3 regions of the Nonomuraea sp. NPDC003754 genome follow, and region 2 is predicted to be linked to each of the others. Evidence: predicted binding sites of a transcription regulator. Region 2 holds the regulator's gene; each other region holds the start of a gene.
What was found. Region 2 encodes LexA, which represses DNA repair genes until DNA is damaged. Its sites were predicted from a motif close to TCGAACANNTGTTCGA; they were not measured.

Region 1 (4,060 bases), on a different contig from region 2:
GCAATGGCGCTGGCCACCCTGGAGCAGGGACGCTTCCTCGGCGTCTTCGACGGCTCGAGGGTGGCCGCCGCCGCGCGCCTGCCTGGTTTCACCCAGTGGTGGCACGGCAGGCCGCAGCCGATGGCCGGGGTGGCGGGTGTGGTCGTCAACCCCGAGGACCGCGGACGCGGCGTGGGCAGGCGGCTCATGCGGGCCGTCCTCGGCAGGGCGGCCGAGCTGGGCGAGGCCGTCTCGGCCCTCTACCCGGCCACCACGCCGATCTACCGCTCGCTCGGCTGGGAGCACGCGGGCGCCGAGAACGCGGTGACCCTCGCTCCCGAGGCGCTGCGCACCATCGGCCCGGCCGAGCAGGTCAAGCTGCGCAGGATGGGGCCCGACGACGTCGCCGAGGTGATCGCTATCCTCGGCCGCGTCCACGCCGCCAACCGCGCCAGCGGGCCCATCTGCTGGGACGAGGCCGCCTGGCGGCGCTACCTCGACGAGGATGACGACTTCCGCTACCTGGCCGACGACGGGTTCGTCGCCTACCGATGGGACGGGGGCGACATCGCCGTCGACAACCTCGTCGCCGGCTCGGAGGCGACCGCCCGCGCGCTGTGGGCCATGGTCGGCACCTCCTCCTCGATCGCCAAGAAGGTCACCGCCGTGGTCGCGCCGAACGACCCCGTGCTGTGGCTGGTGCGCGAGCGGGCCAAGGAGCAGGTCAAGCAGACGAGGTGGATGTTCCGGGTCGTGGACGTGGCCGAGGCGATCGCCAGGCGAGGCTTCCCGTCGGTGGTCTCGGCGCACGCCGTGATCACGGTCGACGACCCCGAGCGCCCGGCCAACAGCGGCACGTGGCGGCTGGAGATCTCCGGCGGCTCCGGTACGGCCGGCGCCGCCACGGGGCAGGGGCCGCGCTTCACCGTCAACGGCCTGTCGGCGCTGTACGCCGGGATCCCGACCTCGACGCTGCGCCCGGCCGGCCTGCTGACCGGCCCGGAGGAGTTCGACGAGGCGCTGGACGCGGCGTTCGCCGGCACGCCGTACATGATCGACTACTTCTGATCGTCCGGCTCGGGCCCGCGCCCGCCGGGCGGCGCCGTGGAGCGAGGCGCGTTCGCCGTGCGCCGCCCGCCCAACCAGGGTAGAGTTCGCTGCCGAACAGATGTTCGGCAGCGAACGGAGGGCGGGCCGTGCGGGTGATGGGCGTCGACCCAGGGCTGACCAGATGCGGCCTCGGGGCCGTCGAGGGCCGCCCGGGCGCGCAGCTCAAGCTCGTCGCCGTCGGCGTGGTGCGCACCTCCGCCGACGACGAGCTCGGCGCCAGGCTCGTCGGCATCGAGCGCGGCATCGAGCGGTGGCTCGACGACGTGCGGCCCGACGCGGTGGCCGTCGAGCGCGTCTTCGCCCAGCACAACGTCCGCACCGTGATGGGCACCGCGCAGGCGGCGGGCATCGCCGTGCTGTGCGCCGCCAGGCGCGGCCTGCCGGTGGCGCTGCACACGCCCTCGGAGGTCAAGGCCGCCATCACCGGCAGCGGCACCGCCGACAAGAAGCAGATCGGCACCATGGTCACCAGGCTGCTGCGGCTGGCGGAGATGCCCAAGCCCGCCGACGCGGCCGACGCCCTCGCCCTGGCCATCTGCCACGTGTGGCGCGGCGGCACCCAGAACAGACTGGCCGAGGCGCTGGCCAAGGCATCGAGAGGACGTGCGCTGTGATCGCGTCGGTTTCCGGGGTCGTGGCGGCCGTCGCGCCCGACTCGGCGGTGATCGAGGTCGGCGGGGTGGGTGTGCTGGTGCACTGCACACCCGGCACGCTGGCCACCCTGCGGGTCGGCGAGCCCGGCCGGCTGGCCACCTCGCTGGTCGTCAGGGAGGAGTCGCTCACCCTGTACGGCTTCGCCACCGACGACGAGCGCACGGTCTTCGAGCTCGTCCAGACGGCCAGTGGCGTGGGCCCGAAGCTGGCCCTGGCCATGCTGGCCGTCCACACGCCCAACTCGCTGCGCGTCGCGGTCGCCTCGGCCGACCTCAAGGCGCTGACCAGGATCCCCGGCATCGGCCAGAAAGGCGCCCAGCGCATCGTGCTGGAGTTGAAGGACAAGCTCGGCACGCCCGAGGAGGCGGTCAACGCCGCGCTCAACGGCGACGCCGCCCTGCCGCTGTGGCGCGAGCAGGTCCACTCGGGTCTGGTCGGCCTCGGCTACTCCACCAGGGACGCCGACGAGGCGATCGCGCTGGTGGGGCCGCAGGCCGACGCCGAGGTGGCCGCGGGCCGGCAGCCGCAGGTGGCGGTGCTGCTCAAGGCGGCGCTCAGGGCGCTGAGCGTCCGATGAGGCCGGCGGTGGCGGGAAGCGGGCGCCCCGGCGGCGGGGAGATGGCATGAGCATCGAACGTGACCTGGTCTCGCCCGACGCCGAGGGCGACGAGCTGCAGATCGAGGCGGCGCTGCGGCCCAAGCGCCTGGCCGACTTCATCGGCCAGGCGCGCGTGCGCGAGCAGCTCTCGCTGGTGCTGGAGAGCGCGCTCAAGCGGAACCGGCCGCCCGACCACGTGCTGATGAGCGGCTCGCCGGGGCTGGGCAAGACCACCCTGGCCATGATCATCGCAGCCGAGCTCGGCGCCCCGCTGCGGATCACCTCGGGCCCGGCCCTGGAGCGCGCCGGCGACCTGGCGGCGATCCTGTCGACGCTGACCGAGGGCGAGGTGCTGTTCATCGACGAGATCCACCGGATGGCCCGCCCCGCCGAGGAGATGCTCTACCTCGCGATGGAGGACTTCAGGGTCGACATCATCGTCGGCAAGGGCCCCGGCGCCACCGCCATCCCGCTGGAGATCGCGCCCTTCACCCTCGTCGGCGCCACGACCAGAGCGGGCCTGCTGCCGGCGCCGCTGCGCGACCGGTTCGGCTTCACCGCCCACATGGACTTCTACGAGGTCGCCGAGCTCGAACAGGTGCTGCGCCGCTCGGCCGGGCTGCTCGGCGTGACGCTGCCCGAGGAGGGCGCCCACGAGATCGCCAGGCGCTCGCGCGGCACGCCCCGCATCGCCAACCGGCTGCTGCGCCGGGTGCGCGACTTCTCCGAGATCCGCTCCGACGGCGTCATCACCCGCGACGTCGCCTCGGCCGCGCTCAACCTCTACGAGGTCGACGCCGAGGGACTCGACCGGCTCGACCGGGCGGTGCTCGGCGCGCTGCTGCGCAAGTTCGGCGGCGGCCCCGTCGGGCTGTCGACGCTCGCCGTGGCCGTGGGGGAGGAGCCGGAGACGGTCGAGGTGGTGGCCGAGCCGTTCCTGGTGCGCCAGGGGCTGCTGGCCCGCACGCCGCGCGGGCGGGTCGCCACCACCGCCGCCTGGCTTCACCTGGGCCTCACCCCTCCGCCGGAGGCGCCCTTCTGACCGAGACGCCCGCCGCCGGGCCGGGACGGCAGGACCCGGCCGCCGGAAACGCCACGAAACGGCGCGGTCACAGAACGGTTGCAAGCATTGCGAATTGGGAACTTCCCCGCGCGCCGAATCGCTGCCTCGTTGCCGGGTTTCGCAACAACCGCCTACACTCCGTGGCTTGGCTGGCTGTGTAAGCTGATGGGCTGAGCGGCGCGGCCCCTCGACGCAACGCATGGAATTTCCGGCTCGACGCCGGTGTCATCATCTTGACAGACGATGGAAGGTCGCCCTCGTGGACTCAGCAACGCTTATGAACATCCTGCCGCTTGTGCTTCTGGTGGTGGTGTTCTACTTCCTGCTCATCAGGCCGCAGCGCAAGCGGCAGCAGGAAGCCGTTCAGATGCAGAACTCGCTCGCGCCCGGCGCCCGTGTGATGACCACCACCGGCCTGTTCGCCACCGTGGTGGCTGTCGACAACGAGGACGTCATCCTGGAGGTCGCTCCCGGCGTCGAGACCCGCTGGGTGAAGGCCGCCATCGGTCGGGTCGTCACCCCCGTCGCCGATGACAAGCTCGCCGCGACGGAGCCTGAGACGACCGAGACGAAGGAATCCGCCGTAGCCGACGAGCCGGTCGACCGCAACGACGACGAGGACACCAACAGCAAGAAGTCCTGACCAGCTTGCGGCC
Region 2 (4,060 bases):
GCGACCACCCGAAGCGCTCCCCGCCTGCGGCGCGCGCCCGACCGCGGCCGCCTGCCACGACCCGCACCAGACCGTTGCTCCTGCGCGCGGACCGTTCCAGGCCTTTCCCCCGCCCCCGCCTCGACGACCTGCGCCCGGCGAGCCGGACCCGCGACCGCCTGCCCCACGCGACCCGAGCCCCCGCCCACCTGGCCCGTGCGTGCCCGGCCAGAGAGCTCCTGCCCCTCCCGAGCCGAACCCGCGACCGTCTTTCCTATGCGAGCTCGACCGGAGACTGGCTGCCCCTCCCACGCCGAAGCCGCGGCCGTCTCTCCCGTCCGAGCCCGGCCGGAAACCGACCGCCTCTCCCAAGCCGAACCTGCGGCCATCTCTCCTACGCGAGCCCGACCCCGGAGCGACTGCCCCTGACCATCGCGGCTCGAACGCGTCGCCCCTGCTCGTCCAGGGCTTGCGAGCGCCTCCCGCACAGGGCGTGCCCCCGGTCCCGGTTCTTTCGTCTGCAGGTTCGCGGTCGGCGTGTCGCCCGGCCGACCCCTACCGGCCTGTGCGTGCGCGGCGTCAGGGGGAGCCTCGCGCCCTTGTGGTGTGGGCCTCCCGGGACCGCCGTCCATCGCGCCAGGTCGCCGCCTGCCCCGAAGCCGCCACCCGCCACGCAGGCCGCCGCTCTTGCCCCTTGACGTGAGCCGCTGCGGCTCGCGCCCGCCACGCGCCACGTCACCGCGACCCGTCCCACCCGACCGGCCGTCACCGCGACCCGTCCCACCCGACCGGCCGTCGCCGCGCCCCGTCCCACCCGACCGGGCATTTCCGCGGCCGGTCCCACCCGACCGGCCGTCTCCACGCCCCGTCCCGCCCGACCGGCCGTCTGCGCGTGCCTTCCGCTCTCGCCTGCCGTTCATCGCCGCCCCCGTATCTGTGCTGTCGTCTGCCGGGCCGGGCGTCCCCTCCCGCGCGACCGGCCCCGCCACCCCCTGGTCGCGGACGACCCGCAACCGCCCGCCTCCTGCCCCGCGTGGTCCCGTGGACTGTCCGCCCGATGCCCCTCGCGACCCGGCAAACCGTCCACCCCCAACCTCGCGCGGCCCCGCGGGCCGTCCGCCGATCTGCTTGTCCTGGCCTGCCGTACCTCGGGGTGGAGGGACCAGGCGGAGGCGCCGGTCTCCTGGTACGGCAGGGCGCCCGCGCTCCTCCCTGGTGATGTCGGCGATCAGGGTGAGTTGCTCGTCTTGGCCGGTCGAATCTGTCGTCGTGGTCGCCCGCACTGATGACCTCCCGCCACCGTCGACCCAAGGAAAAGGTCAAACAAAGATCAGTGAATCGAACACGGTGTCGATCGAACTCCCGTACGATGTTGTACACCACGTCACCGACGATTTCGAGGAAGACTCGAACAATTGTTTGAAGTTGATCTCCATCGGCGGTACGGTCGCTGTGTGCGACATGAAGACCACGGACCGGAAGGGTGGGCCGGTGAGGCAGGCCGCCGGGCGAGGAGGAAAGCATGAGCGAGCCGAATGACGGCAACGGCGTCAGCGACCTTGCGGTCCGCCGTCGCGACTCACTGGGCCTGACGCCCAGGCAACGCAAGATCCTTGAGGTGATTCGCGACTCCGTCCAGCAGCGCGGCTATCCGCCGTCCATGCGTGAGATCGGCGAGGCCGTGCAGCTGACCAGCACGTCCAGCGTGTCTCACCAGCTGACCGCGTTGCAGCGCAAGGGCTACCTGAGGCGTGACCCGCACCGCCCTCGCGCCCTTGAGGTGAGGCTGCCGGGTGAGCCCGTGCTGTGGGTCGACCCCGATGCCAGCGAGGTCGAGTCGCAGGTGAGCAGGCCGACGGCCGCCTACGTTCCCCTGGTCGGTCGCATCGCCGCCGGTGGCCCCATCCTCGCCGAGGAAAGTGTGGAAGACGTCTTCGCGCTGCCCAAGCAGCTCGTCGGCGAGGGCACCCTCTTCCTCCTCCAGGTCGCGGGTGACTCGATGATCGAGGCAGCGATCGCTGACGGCGACTGGGTGGTCGTACGGCAGCAGCCGGTGGCCGAGAGCGGTGACATCGTGGCAGCCATGATCGACGGCGAGGCGACGGTGAAGACGTTCAAGCGCAAGGACGGCCACGTCTGGCTGGTGCCGCACAACGCCAACTACGACCCGATCCCCGGCGACGAGGCCAGCGTCCTCGGCAAGGTCGTCGCAGTCCTGCGCCGCCTCTGACCGCATCTCGCCGCTCGATCGGCCCTCACCTTTCCCGAGGGTCGATCGAGCCGGCGTAGCCCTGGCCGGTGGGACCGACACAGCCCTGCCCAGTCCGGAATGCCGTGTCGCATGAGTGTCCGTCGCTTCCGCACGCCGACGCCCGGAATGGCTTGTCGCCTGGATGTACGCCGCCTCCACATGCCGACGCCCACGCGCGGATCCCGGCTCCTACCCGCGAGCGACGCCTTCGGGCGGAACATCACCCGACCCGCGACCCACGTTGCGCACGGAGCAGCGACCCGACCGGCGGCCCATTCGTGCACGTCGGCGGCCGGATGCCGACGGGCCGGGTGGAGCCGTACCCATCGAGGGGCGCGCGTCCGAACCCCAGCCCACAGTTCGGAGAACGGACTGGCCATCACTTCATGCGTTGGTGCGAGGGCTCTTCCAGGCATCCCGCTATCCGGACTCGGGCGCGAGCTGGTCGCACAGAACCCTCCGACACCCGGCGACACCGATGCGTTCGATTTCCGGCAATCCCGGCCCATCGGACATTTCCCGGGTCTGGGTGACACTGATCGGGTGGACGACTTCTTCCCCCCGCCCGCCAAGGACGGCCTGAAATGGGCGAGCGCCGGTCCCGATGTCATCGCCTGCTGGATCGCCGACATGGACTTCGCCACCGCTCCCCCGATCGTCGAGGCACTCCAGCGGCGTGCCCGCGGGGACCTCGGCTACCCCACCTGGGCCGCCGACCCGCAGGCCGGACCGCTGGCGGAGACCTTCGCCGAGCGCATGCTCACCCGGTACGGCTGGCCCGCCGACCCGGCAGCCGTCCGCACCTTCTCCGATCTCAACCAGGCGCTCCAGGTGGTCCTTCACCTCGCCACCGAACCCGGTGACAGGATCGCCATGCAGGTTCCGGCGTACCCGCCCTTCCTCGGCACGATCGAGGAGATGGGCCGCACGCTGCACACCGACCTGGCGGATCTGGCCGGCTGCCGCGCGCTCGTCCTGGTCAACCCGCACAACCCCACAGGAAAGGTCTTCACCAGGGACGAGCTCACCACCGTGGCCGAGCAGGCCGAACGGCACGACGTGCTGGTCATCGCCGACGAGGTCCACGCCGACCTGGTCTACTCGCCCGCCACGCACATCCCGTTCGCCACGATCCTGCCCGAACGCACGGTCACGCTGACCTCCGCGACCAAGGCCTTCAACCTCGGCGGCATCCGCTGCGCGCTGGCCCACGTCGGCTCGGCACGGGTCCGCGAGGCGCTCCATTCGCAGCCCGCCTTCCTGTACGGCGGGGCGAACATCTTCGGCGTCGAGGCCACGGTCGCCGCGTGGAGGCACGGCGACGGGTGGCTGCGCGACACCATGGCGGCCCTGGACCGCAACCGGCGTCTGATCGCCGAGCGGGTGCCGGGGTACGCGATGCCGGAGGCGACCTATCTGGCATGGCTGGACATGCGACGGCCGGGGATGGCGGAGGCGCTCGAGAGGGAGGCGCGGATCCTGGTGAGTGACGGCGCCGCCTTCGGACCGGGCGGGGAGACCTACGTACGGGTCAACTTCGCGACGTCGACGGAGACGCTGGCGGAGATCCTGGACCGCCTGGCCCGGGTCTGGTCGCCGGACCCCGATACGCCCTACTCGTCGCGATCCCTTGCCGGACCCAGCTGAGGCCGAGGCTCGTCACGAGCACTCTGATTTCGGACAGCCGGGGTCGCACCGCGACACCCGGCACCTCCGGGGCGCTGAGCGTTCTCGGGGGTGGGCGTTCTCGGGGGTGGGCGTTCTCGAGGGTGGGCGTTCTCGAGGGTGGGCGTTCTCGGGAGGGAAGCGGCGCGACGAGACGCAGGCGAT
Region 3 (4,060 bases), on a different contig from region 2:
GACGCTGGGGAATGGCCGCGGCGGGTGGATAGTCCTTGCCTGCGCCGGTCAGACGCGGCCCCGCCCAACTCCCGGCCCTCCGCCCAGCGCCATCGCGGAGCGAGTCCGTGGCACCGGAGCGCAGGGCCGGCCGTGAGACCGCAGCACGGAGGCCGCGCTGTGGGACCGGCCCGTGAGACCGGAGCGCGGGGCTGAGCTGTGCGTGGGGCCGGGCCCGAGCCGGGCCATGGGGCCAGGACGTCGCAGGCCCGACCGCCGGGTCGGAGCGCGGGACCAGGGCGCGGGACCAGGGCGTCGCGGGCCCGACCGTAGGGCCGGGCGCGGGACCGGGGCGCGGGACCAGAGTGTCGCGGGCCCGACCGTAGGGCCGGGCGCGGGACCGGACCACGAGACCAGACCACGAGACCGGGGCGCGGGACCGGGGCGTGAGGTCGAGGCCGTCGCAGGCCGGGGCGTGAGGTCGAGGCCGTCGCGGGCCGGGGCGTGAGGTTGAGACCGTCGCGGGCCGGGGCGGGGGGCGGGGCGCGAGGCGGGGCGCGTCAGGCGGGTGTCGCGTGCCTGGCGAACTCCCACGGGTCGTGCGCGGAGAACACCCGCACCTCGTCGGCGTGGTCGCGCACGAGCTCGCGCAGCCTGGCCTGGTTGGCCACCCGTAGCTCGCCGTCCACCTGCGAGTCCAACTGCACGATGTCGAACAGCGGGTGCGACTCGGCCCCGGCCGGGTCGATCTCCTTGTGGTAGAAGTACGCGTCGCCGGCGTGCAGCCACCAGCCGTCCCCGTCCCTGACCGCCACCGCCGCGTGCCCCACCGTGTGACCGCCGAGCGGCACCAGCAGGAAGTCCGGTGACAGCCCGCGCAGCGGCTGGGCGCCCGCCAAGCCGTACCACTCCTCGCACGACTCCCCCGTGGCGTACAGCTCCCAGCGGGGGCCGTGCGACCAGTGCGCGGGACGGTAGCGGCGGCTCGGCGCCCCTAACATCGCCGCCGCGTGCTCGGCCGCCATCACGTGGACGGTCGCCTCGGGGAAGTCGGGCAGCCCGCCCGCGTGGTCGACGTCGAGGTGGGTGAGCACGATGTGGCGCACGTCGGCGGGATCGTGGCCGAGGTCGGCGATGCGGCGGAGCGCGGTCTCGCCCCTGTCGAGGCTCGGGGCGACCAGCTCCACCCACTCCGGGTCGAGCACCTCCTCCGGCCGTTCGACCGAGTCGACGCCGAGGCCGGTCTCGACCAGGACGAGACCGTGGGCGTCCGTCTCGACCAGCAGGGCGTGGCTGACGGCGGGGGCTGGGGCGAGCCCGTCGTAGGTGGGGTCGACGGTGCGCATGGAGGCAAGGTTCAGATGGTGAACTTTCATCATGCCCCTAGACTGCGACTTGAATCGCGGTTCAAGTCAAGGGGTACGAAGAATGCTGCTCGACATCGGCGAGGTGGCCCAGCGGTCGGGGCTGGCGGCCTCGGCGCTGCGGTTCTACGAGCGCAAGGGGCTCATCAGGGCGACCGGGCGCAACGGGCTCAGACGCGCGTACGAGCCTGACACGCTCCACCGGCTGGCGTTGATCGCCTGCGCGAGGAGCGCGGGGTTCTCCCTGGGCGAGATCGGCCGCTTGCTGGACGCCAAGCCGTCCGACGAGGCACTGCGCGACCGGATCGCCGAGAAGGCGCGCGAACTGGACGACCGGATCGCGCAGCTCACCCGGATGCGTGACAGCCTGCGCCACGCGGCCTCGTGCACGCACGACCCGCTCGTCGCCTGCCCGGAGTTCAAGCAAACGGTGCGCGGGACCGGATGACGCTCAGCGCCTCATGACACCGGAGACCACTGTGTGCGGGAGGACGAGCGCACAGAGAGCGGTAGCAGGAGCGGGAGCGGGAGCGGGGGTGTGAACGCGTGGGGTGGAAGGGGGAGGTCCGGCTCGCGGAGGGATCGAGCCGGACGGCCGGCTGGGCGTTCATCCTCCCACCGACGAGAATGACGCGACCAGCCGCGACTGAGACCGGGTGTGCGGCCCTCAGCCCGCCAGCGGGACGCTGACGGGAAGGGCGGGCTGCCCGGCGACGCCGAGGATCTCCTCGACCATGGACACGAACGTCTCGGCCTCGGCCAGGAGCTCGTCGGCGTCGGCGAGGGTCACGCCGCGCACCATGCCCGCCTCCGCGGCCGCGCGCTTGGCGGCGCTGACGGAGAAGTAGGCGGCCCACTCGGCGAGCCTGGGCTCGACCTCGGGCAGGAGCTCCCAGGCACTGCGCAGCCGGCGCCTGCGCCCTTCCATCGGACGGGGCCGGGCGGCCAGGATCGCCGCCGCCGCGCGCAGGGCGGCGAGGTGGGCGGCGACGTAGCGGGTGGCGGGGGTACGGGCCGTCACGGCGTCGGCCAAGCAGGTGCGTGACTCGGTGAGGTGCGCCCTGACTGCGGGCGACAGTCGGGGCCCGTGCGTGTCGCTGAGCCTTGTCGTCATGCCAGCCTCCTTTGAGGGGTCGTGGCGGCTCCCGGCGTCTCCGTCGGTGGAGCCAACACTCGCAGACGCCACCGACATTTCCGCCGGGCGACCGGACGAGGAGCTTCCCCTCTCCCCGTCCGGTCAAGGCGCGCCCGCTCGTCTCCGCCGACGACGAGGACGCGCCTTTCGCCCGTGGAACCCGACCGCGGGCCCCGCATGGGGGTGGCGGGAGCCCGCGACCAGGTTCTTCGACGCGAGCCGCGAGTCTCACGTCACTCCGTCGAACATAATTTCGATGACCTTGAATGTCAACCGATTGGCGAACACAGGTTCGATCATGGGGCCTGACCTGCGGGGCGAGCGCGACACGCGGAGCGACCGGGACACCGGGCGATGCCACAGGAGGACCGCCAAGAGGCCCCCGAGGGACCGCGAAGAGATCGCTGGAGGCGCGCCGAGAGGCCGGGAGGGATCGTCGGGAGATCGCTGAAGGTACGCCAAGAGGCCCCGGAGGGGACCGCCAAGAGATCGCTGGAGGCACGCCAAGAGGCCGGGAGGGATCGTTGAGAGATCGCTGAAGGTACGCCAAGAGCCGCTGGAGGGATCGACGCGGGCGATGCCGCCCGAGGACTCCCGCGCCTCGGCACGGCGGCGCCACCACCTGCGGGTCTCTGCGCATCGCCGCAGCGATGGCACCACCTATGGGACTTCCGTACATCGGCGCGGCGTCGACGTCGAAGGACTCCTCGGTCGCCGGGACGATGGCGCCCACGAGGCACTTGCCGATCGGCGCGACGAACTCGCGAAGGGCGCCCACAGATCGGCTCAGTGACATCCGAGGGCGCCCAAAGCAGGCGATGACCGAGGGCGCCCATCGAGTAGGCGATGACGGAGGGCTTCCACGGATCAGCGGGATGACACCCGAGGGTGCCCGAAGCAGGCGATGACCGAGGGCGCCCACAGATCAGCGCGATGACCGAGGGCACCTACAGATCGACGCGATGGCCGGGGGCGCCCTCGGACCGGCGCTATGAGGGCCGAAGGCCGCCTACGGATCGACGCGGGTGATGGCGCCGGAGGGGCACAGGGTGAGCGCACGGCTCACGGCGTCCTCGGCCTCCGGCGGCACCTCTGCCGACGTCAGCACGACCAGGCCCTCCTCCTCGTCCTGGTCGAACACCAGCGGCGCGGTCAGCACGCACATGCCCGCGCCGATGCACACGTCCCTGTCGGCCTTGACCTTCACCACGCCACCTCCAGTGCGTGCACGCCGTAGATGCTCATGTCCGAGCGCATGGGCACCGCGTCCACGGGGACGGCGAGCCGCAGGGCGGGGAAGCGTCCGAGCAGCGCGGGGTAGGCCACCCGCATCTCGATCCTGGCCAACTGCTGCCCGAGGCACTGGTGGATGCCGTGCCCGAAGGACAGGTGCCCGCCCGCGGGCCGCCGCACGTCGAGGACGGCAGGGTCAGCATAGCGGGCGGGGTCGCGGTTGGCGGCCGGGATGGACACCGCGACGCAGTCGCCCGCCTTGATGAGCGTGCCCTCGATCGTGACGTCCTCCACGGCGGCCCGCGTCGCGCCGAAGTGGATGATCGACAGGTAGCGCAGCAGTTCCTCC

Region 1: the regulator LexA is predicted to act here: its motif matches at 1,140-1,155, upstream of ruvC (crossover junction endodeoxyribonuclease RuvC).
Region 3: the regulator LexA is predicted to act here: its motif matches at 2,720-2,735, upstream of ACWEVS_RS22060 (SAV_6107 family HEPN domain-containing protein).

The regions. Positions count from the first base shown of each region.
Region 1 covers NZ_JBSGJX010000050.1:55,393-59,452, reverse strand. The annotation lists gene ACWEVS_RS39650 (GNAT family N-acetyltransferase) at 1-1,047, shown strand, start outside; gene ruvC (crossover junction endodeoxyribonuclease RuvC) at 1,176-1,703, shown strand; gene ruvA (Holliday junction branch migration protein RuvA) at 1,700-2,320, shown strand; gene ruvB (Holliday junction branch migration DNA helicase RuvB) at 2,367-3,383, shown strand; gene yajC (preprotein translocase subunit YajC) at 3,700-4,047, shown strand.
Region 2 covers NZ_JBSGJX010000018.1:17,445-21,504, reverse strand. The annotation lists gene lexA (transcriptional repressor LexA) at 1,502-2,209, shown strand; gene ACWEVS_RS22715 (MalY/PatB family protein) at 2,774-3,877, shown strand.
Region 3 covers NZ_JBSGJX010000017.1:69,700-73,759, forward strand. The annotation lists gene ACWEVS_RS22045 (ABC transporter ATP-binding protein/permease) at 1-32, shown strand, start outside; gene ACWEVS_RS22050 (MBL fold metallo-hydrolase) at 540-1,325, opposite strand; gene ACWEVS_RS22055 (MerR family DNA-binding protein) at 1,408-1,791, shown strand; gene ACWEVS_RS22060 (SAV_6107 family HEPN domain-containing protein) at 2,011-2,457, opposite strand; gene ACWEVS_RS22065 (ferredoxin) at 3,488-3,688, opposite strand; gene ACWEVS_RS22070 (cytochrome P450) at 3,682-4,060, opposite strand, start outside.